DNA from 3 places in the Neobacillus sp. YIM B06451 genome. Region 1 is predicted to be linked to each of the others. Evidence: riboswitches for the same ligand, from Rfam matches in the RefSeq annotation. Region 1 holds a riboswitch; each other region holds the start of a gene.

Region 1 (2,269 bases):
GGTATATTAATTTTTCCGATATCGTGCAATATCGAAGCAATATATAAGTTTTCGAGCTTGTCTTTTGGGAACATAAGCTTTTTGGCAATTTTCATTGCATACTCAGTAACTCTATTGCTATGTTTGCTTGTATACTTATCCTTTCGTTCAACCTCTTCAACAATACTCTTTAAGCTGTTTAAACTCTCACTTAATTGATAAAAAGTTGGTTCAGTTATAACCCATAGATACACTACATTTGTTATAGTCGAGAAATGAATGGGTTCCTCTAAATTAGTAGCGGTAAAATAATCGCCTGGACCAAGTTCTATTTTTTCCCCATTTAGTTCGCAGATTAGGTGGCCGTCCAAAATATAAATAAACTCCGTTACATTTGGGGAGTCGCTAGGGTAAATATAGAGAATATTATTTTTTGTTATATTGGAGACCATGAATTCAGTTCCATCCCCACGTGCAAGAAGGCTAATATCAAATGCTTCAAGTGAAACTTTCTCCAATGCAGTTCCCTTTTTCCCAATAGTAAAAGCCAAATAGACCACCCCCTATTGTACAAAAAAAACGAGTCTATCTTTAATATTAGACTCGTAAAGTTACTTCTATCATATAGTATTCAAATAATTCATTCAATAAAATTTAGTATTATGGATATATTTTTACAATACGGATTGGGTCAATCCACACTTCTCTATCAGCAAAACGGACAAGTACCCAGCTGCATTCGGCAATTACTCCGTATTCCGCGGCCTTCGCAATCGTTTTATCCGACATTTTCAGCGTTTCCTCATAAATATCCGAAATGATTTTATCTAATTTTTCATTGTATTTTTGCGTTAGTTTTTCATGCGTTCCAGTGTCGCCTTCTTGAAGTTTTTTAATATCCTCAAGATACTGGGCTTGCAGCTTGTCTGCCTTTTCTACTGCTTTTTCAACCTTTTCGTAAATTTCATTATTGGTCTTTTCAATCAAACTGACCGCTTTGGCTACATCTTTCTCTTCATTCGCGAAAGCCGGTGAGCCCAATCCAAAAATCAGGACAGCCGTGAAAAAAATTGATAATACTTTTTTCAACATCCCCATTCCCTCCAACTGTTTAGAAAGTCCAACAAAAAAGACCCAATAATAGAAGAGGGACTTGTTTAATGCAACTGGCTGGCATGGCAGTACTCCTGCTTTAGCCCCTTTAGCTTTGCGTTCTTATCTTTTCAGATAAGTTGCCCCTGGGTCTATTTTAGTATATGTCATAATTATACAAGGACTTTATAACTATTTGCAACTATTATCCAAATTTTTTGAATTTTTTTCTAGAATAATAGGAGAAAAGGCCCGAGGATGTCGATTTAGTACTGTTTTAATGTCCTTTTCAGGAATTCCCTTGTCCGTTCCTGGGTTGGATTGCTGAAGATTTGCTCAGGGCTTCCTTCCTCGGCGATAACCCCTTTATCCATAAAGACAACCCGGTCGGAAACTTCACGGGCAAATTCCATTTCGTGTGTAACAATCAGCATCGTCAATCCTGATTCGGCAAGATCTTTCATAACCTTGAGAACCTCGCCAACCATTTCAGGGTCAAGCGCGGAAGTTGGCTCGTCGAACAGCATGACATCCGGTTCCATTGACAAGGCCCTTGCAATCGCTACCCTCTGCTTTTGCCCGCCGGACAATTGATGCGGTTTGGCATTAATGTATTTATCCATACCGACCACTTTCAAATAGTTCAGGGCGACTTTTTCAGCTTCTTCCTTTGAGCGCTTAAGCACCTTTACTTGCCCGACCACGCAGTTGCCAAGGACGTTGTGGTTGTTGAACAGATTGAATTGCTGGAACACCATGCCAAGCTTTCTCCTGTAAAGGAACAGGTCATGCTTGTCATCAAGAATGTTCTCGCCTTTATAAATGATTTGGCCGCCGCTCGGCATTTCCAGTAGGTTTACACAGCGAAGGAGCGTCGATTTGCCGGACCCGGATGAACCGATAATGCTCACGACTTCCCCTTTATTAACCGAAAAGTTAATGTCCTTTAACACTTCATGGTTTCCAAAGGACTTATTTAAATGCTGGATATCAATAACTTTTTCCATACGTTCTCCTCCTTTCTGCAGCTATTATCTCGCAGGCTGGATATCCTCGCCGACAACCGTGTAGCTATCCGGCCCTTCTATTTTCTTTTCAAAATAACGAAGGATTTTCGTTACAGCAAATGTCATGACAAAATAAAGGACACACGCTACAAAGAATGACTCGAAATAACGGAAATTGTTGCCCGCTACCG
Region 2 (2,269 bases), on a different contig from region 1:
CTTCCAACAGTTCCATGGTAACGGAAGACGCTAACTGTTCCTGTGCAATAGAAATCCTGCCTTCTTCCCAAAGAGAACCGATCCGGTCCATGGATTTGCCGATGACTTCTTCGTACATTTCTTCGATTCTCATATGCTCCGTCAGCTCAGAGAATAAATCATACGCGAGAGTGTTTCTTCCATGGAGGAGAGCATCTGTGTAAGACTCGAATAAAAGAGCGGAATTCACCTTCTTCCATTTCAGCATCCTCTTAATCGTCAATGAGTGGTCAACAGGAAGCTTGATAATTTCCCGTTTTGTTTCAGTCCGGATAATGGGAAGGGTCGGTATTGCATCGATGACTTTCACTACAGTTGCTCTTTCGTTATTTGAGAGCTTCACGACTGCATCCTCGGGATAGATTTTCATCAAATCGATAAATTGGAGGAGAATATCAAGGTCGTAGCATTTCTCATCCTCGAGCAGAATCTGGATGGCTTTTTGGGGTGAGTATGCTAGCCGGTACGGCCGTTCGAGGGTAAGGGCGGAATATACATCGGCAATCATCAATATCCTCATCGGGATGTCCAAATTTTTTGCTTCAAGGCCTTCTGGATAACCGGATCCGTCAAGGCGCTCGTGATGGCTTTTGGCGCAAGCAGCTATCGATTCTGAAAATCCGTTCTCCGTCAGCAACCTGTGCCCGTAAATGGTATGTTTTTTCATTTCCGTGAATTCTTCGTATGTAAGTTTACCCGGTTTATCAAGAATCTTTTTAGTGATGTTCGTTTTTCCGAAGTCGTGCAGCAAATAGCCAATAGCAATCTCCTCCAGGTTTCGCAGGCCAATCTTTTTGGCAAGGAGGATTCCTAATAGAAAAACATCAAAGGAATGCTGCCAAGTAAGTGTGTCATATTCCTTCATTTCATAAAAAAGGGAAGAGATTGTTCGATCTCTCATAATACCGATGAACATCGTCTCGGCAAAATTAAGGTCATCTATTTCAAACAGAAGGTGTCCATATCTTTTTTCGGTACCAATGGTCACCAGTAGATTGAAAAATTGTTCAATATGCATTTTTGAATTCTTCATATCATTCAGGCTATGGGGATGGCTTGCTGTTCCTTCATGCCAGGAAGAAGGATGAATGATGTTCACTTCTTCAATCCCCAGGTCCCTTAACTTTTTGATAAAAATAGGAGAAAGGGACATGCCCCTCTTTAAGATTAACAGCTGATCCAGATATACATTTTCGTTCAGAATGTCTCCCGGCTTAATTTCACTCAGCTTTTTCAACATACGATCCACCCCTTAATAAAAGCGCACTGAATAGATTTACACGCTTCCGAATCCAGCAACTGGCTAACATAGCATTTCGCCTTAGTCCCTATAGTTTTGCGCCACCCCTTTTCAGGGGATTTGCCTTTTTGATGATTTGTTTGAGGTTATAGGAAGAGCTGTTTCCAAAGTTGTCCGTTCCTAGTATACATAATATTCGACAATATTGGGAGAAAATTGTAGAATTTTGTATTTTTATATAGGAAGAAACAGAAATTTTAGCGTTTTGTCTACGTAAAGACGGACTTAATGGTTCCTTTTGTATAAAAAAGTAGTTTGAAAATTTAAGCTAATTTTTGGATGGGAGAGAGAAAACGGGTATAATGGGGAAGCGGCCCACCCTTTAAGGGCGGCAATTTTCAAAGGGGGGAAAATCAATGGATAGACAGAAAGCAATTGAAGATTTTAAAGCACTTGACGAAAAAATTACCCATTTCCAAAGTATATCAGGCCTTGCCGATTGGGATCAGAAAGTAATGGCACCGAAAAAAGGGCGCGCCCAGTTCGCCAAATCGATTGGCACGTTGCGGACGGAAGCGTTTAAGCTGTCCGTTTCAGAAGAGATGGGCAGGCTGCTTGAGGAATTGACATCTGAATCGGCTGAACTTGACGAAGTAACAGCTGCACAGGTTCGCGAGCGGAAGGAACAATATGATCGTTCAAAGCGGATTCCCGCTGAGGACTTTAAAGCATTCGCCATTTTGACAGCCCAAGCGAATGACGCGTGGGAGCACGCGAGAGAGCACAACGACTTCGGCCATTTCGCTCCGTACCTTGAAAAAATTGTTGCGTTCAGGCGGAAATTCGCCGAGTTGTTCGGTTATGAAAACCATCGATATGATGCGATGCTCAATGAATTTGAACCAGGACTGACGGTGGCCAAGCTAGACCCACTTTTTGCAAGGCTGCGGGACACAAGCGTCGCGCTTTTGGAGCGGATCAAGAAATCGC
Region 3 (2,269 bases), on a different contig from region 1:
GAAGATTCCAGGGTTCAGCAACTACCTGCACCCTTATGATGAAAATCATCTGATAGGATTCGGGCATGATACGAAAATAGTGACGGCAAAAGAAGCGGGTGCCCAGCCGATTATCCTGACTGACGGCGTCAAAATTTCGATGTTCGATGTTAGTGACATGAGCAATCCAAAAGAGAAATTCACAGAAGTCATCGGCGGGAGAGGGACGCATTCACTGCTGAATCATGACCATAAAGCACTGCTGTTCAACAAAGATAAGGGTTTGTTTGCCTTCCCGATTTCCGTTTATCAAAACAGCAAGGCAAATGAATACGATCAAATTTTCGAGTCCCAGGGAGCCTATGTATACAATATCGATCCGGAAAAAGGATTCACGCTACAGTCGAAAATTACTCATATGGACAGCGAGAAGCCATCTATTTATGAGGAATACAATACAGAGATCAAGCGGCTCCTGTATATCGGTGATACCCTGTTCGCGCTGTCACCAGAAAAAATCACAAGCCATGATTTGAAATCGTACAGAAACATCGGAACTCTCGGGCTGAGATAATCATGGAATCCACCGGAAACCAAAGGGACGGTTCCGGTGGATTCTGAAACATGACCAGCATCCAAGCAGGAAGCACGGAACTTTTCTAATTTCCATTGCTATACTAATGCTTGGGGTGGAAGGAGTTTGCTTTTTTTAAACTGGTAAATGGGTTTTGTCAGAGCCCTACAAGTTCATGATTTTCTTTGAAATGAAAACCCGGCCATTAAGACCGGGTTTATTTGTTTTCTCTCAAAAATAAAAGCTAATCAGGGATATGGTTCAAGATGGATTATTTTGACGGGGAATTCTCAACACAATCGAAGATTCAGTCCAATCCTCTACAAGACATGGTCCAAATGAACGGGTTTTGGATTCCGAAGAATATGCTGAAATAGAGAGCCCGCGAAGACCACCCCGCGCATAGGAAGGAAGGTAAAAGCTATATACCATGATATTACGAAGAATAATGAAACGAAAGGGAGATGTTAAAAACGATTCCTGCAGGCTAAGGGTCTTATATCAGAATAACTGTAACCAGAAGTCTGATAACATTGGATACTTTTTAAGAATTTTGTTAAAAGGAGAGCTACTATGAGATTGACTTAAACAGTTCAATTATAAGTATAGATTACCCTTTTTATATTTGTACTATTATCCAACATTATAGGGAGTTTTTTTGAATCTTAGGTCCTTTTAACCGTATTGTGGAATTATTTTCTAAAAAAATATTGCCAAATAGGTAGTTTTACTTATATAATTATTTTGGAAAATATAACCTTTGAAAATAGCATATAAACGAAAAGGCAAACCACTTGAAAAATTGGGACGCAAAGCTTTAGGGGCTAAAGTCAGAAATGATTATGCCAGCCAGCTACCGAAATCTAAACAAAGACATTCGGTAGCTGAATGTCTATTTTTTATTTTCCGAATAACAATTATGGGGGTTCATCATGAAAAAAAGAAGTTTGGTATTTTTGGTAGTAATCTCTTTCGTTTTTGGGACACTCTTTTCTTCAAACGTAACAGAAGCCGCAAGCGAATCGATTTCTTCACTACAGAAACAAATTAAATCCTTACAAACTACAGTAGCATCCCAGAAAAAACAAATAGCAACAAAAGATAAACAAATCAGTGATTTAAAAAAACAGGTTGCTGCCAAATCTAAGGAAGCTGATTCCTACAAAAGTTATGCCGTAACACCTCTAAAAACTAAAATCGCTTATAAGGGAAATATTCAAAGTGGTAATTTTCAAACTGCAGGAGTTTCTGTACCAAGAGTGCTAGCTTATAAAGGAATTATGTATGCGCCTGTAAATGCAGTTGGTGATCTATTAGGTGACAAAGCATTCTACAATAAGACGGTGGATACAGTTTTCTTTGGGACAAATCTAAATGGAAGTTACATGTCTGATATTTTAAAACCTTATTATGCAACTTCTACTGTAAATACTAATAAAACTATGCAGATTGCTGGAAAAACTTATACAAAGGGATATAGTATGGAATTCTATTATTCCGACGGGGCGGATAAATACTCATTAAATTTAGATGGTAAATATTCGAAAATAACCGGCTTAATAGGTATTGATGATAATTCAAGAAACAACTACGATACTAATATAGAAATTGTTGGAGACGGAGAAGTTCTTGCTTCTGTTAAACTTACACAGGGTGGACTACCAAGTAACGTAGATGTAGATATAGCTGGTGTTAAGAAATTGGAAGTAGTAAAAG

What was found. A riboswitch is a leader RNA that binds a small molecule or an ion and turns the genes downstream of it on or off. The one in region 1 is predicted to bind cyclic di-GMP.
Region 2: linked by a shared signal. The riboswitch ahead of RB160_RS02985 (HD domain-containing phosphohydrolase) and the one ahead of RB160_RS19520 (coiled-coil domain-containing protein) in region 1 are both predicted to bind cyclic di-GMP.
Region 3: linked by a shared signal. The riboswitch ahead of RB160_RS05745 (NPCBM/NEW2 domain-containing protein) and the one ahead of RB160_RS19520 (coiled-coil domain-containing protein) in region 1 are both predicted to bind cyclic di-GMP.

The regions. Positions count from the first base shown of each region.
Region 1 is NZ_JAVFKJ010000015.1:15,715-17,983, reverse strand. It holds gene RB160_RS19525 (HD domain-containing phosphohydrolase) at 1-530, opposite strand, end outside; gene RB160_RS19520 (coiled-coil domain-containing protein) at 640-1,071, opposite strand; cyclic di-GMP riboswitch class I at 1,138-1,226, opposite strand; gene RB160_RS19515 (amino acid ABC transporter ATP-binding protein) at 1,338-2,078, opposite strand; gene RB160_RS19510 (amino acid ABC transporter permease) at 2,103-2,269, opposite strand, start outside.
Region 2 is NZ_JAVFKJ010000001.1:619,361-621,629, forward strand. It holds gene RB160_RS02985 (HD domain-containing phosphohydrolase) at 1-1,279, opposite strand, end outside; cyclic di-GMP riboswitch class I at 1,331-1,414, opposite strand; gene RB160_RS02990 (carboxypeptidase M32) at 1,696-2,269, shown strand, end outside.
Region 3 is NZ_JAVFKJ010000002.1:255,945-258,213, reverse strand. It holds gene RB160_RS05750 (beta-propeller domain-containing protein) at 1-553, shown strand, start outside; cyclic di-GMP riboswitch class I at 1,328-1,414, shown strand; gene RB160_RS05745 (NPCBM/NEW2 domain-containing protein) at 1,486-2,269, shown strand, end outside.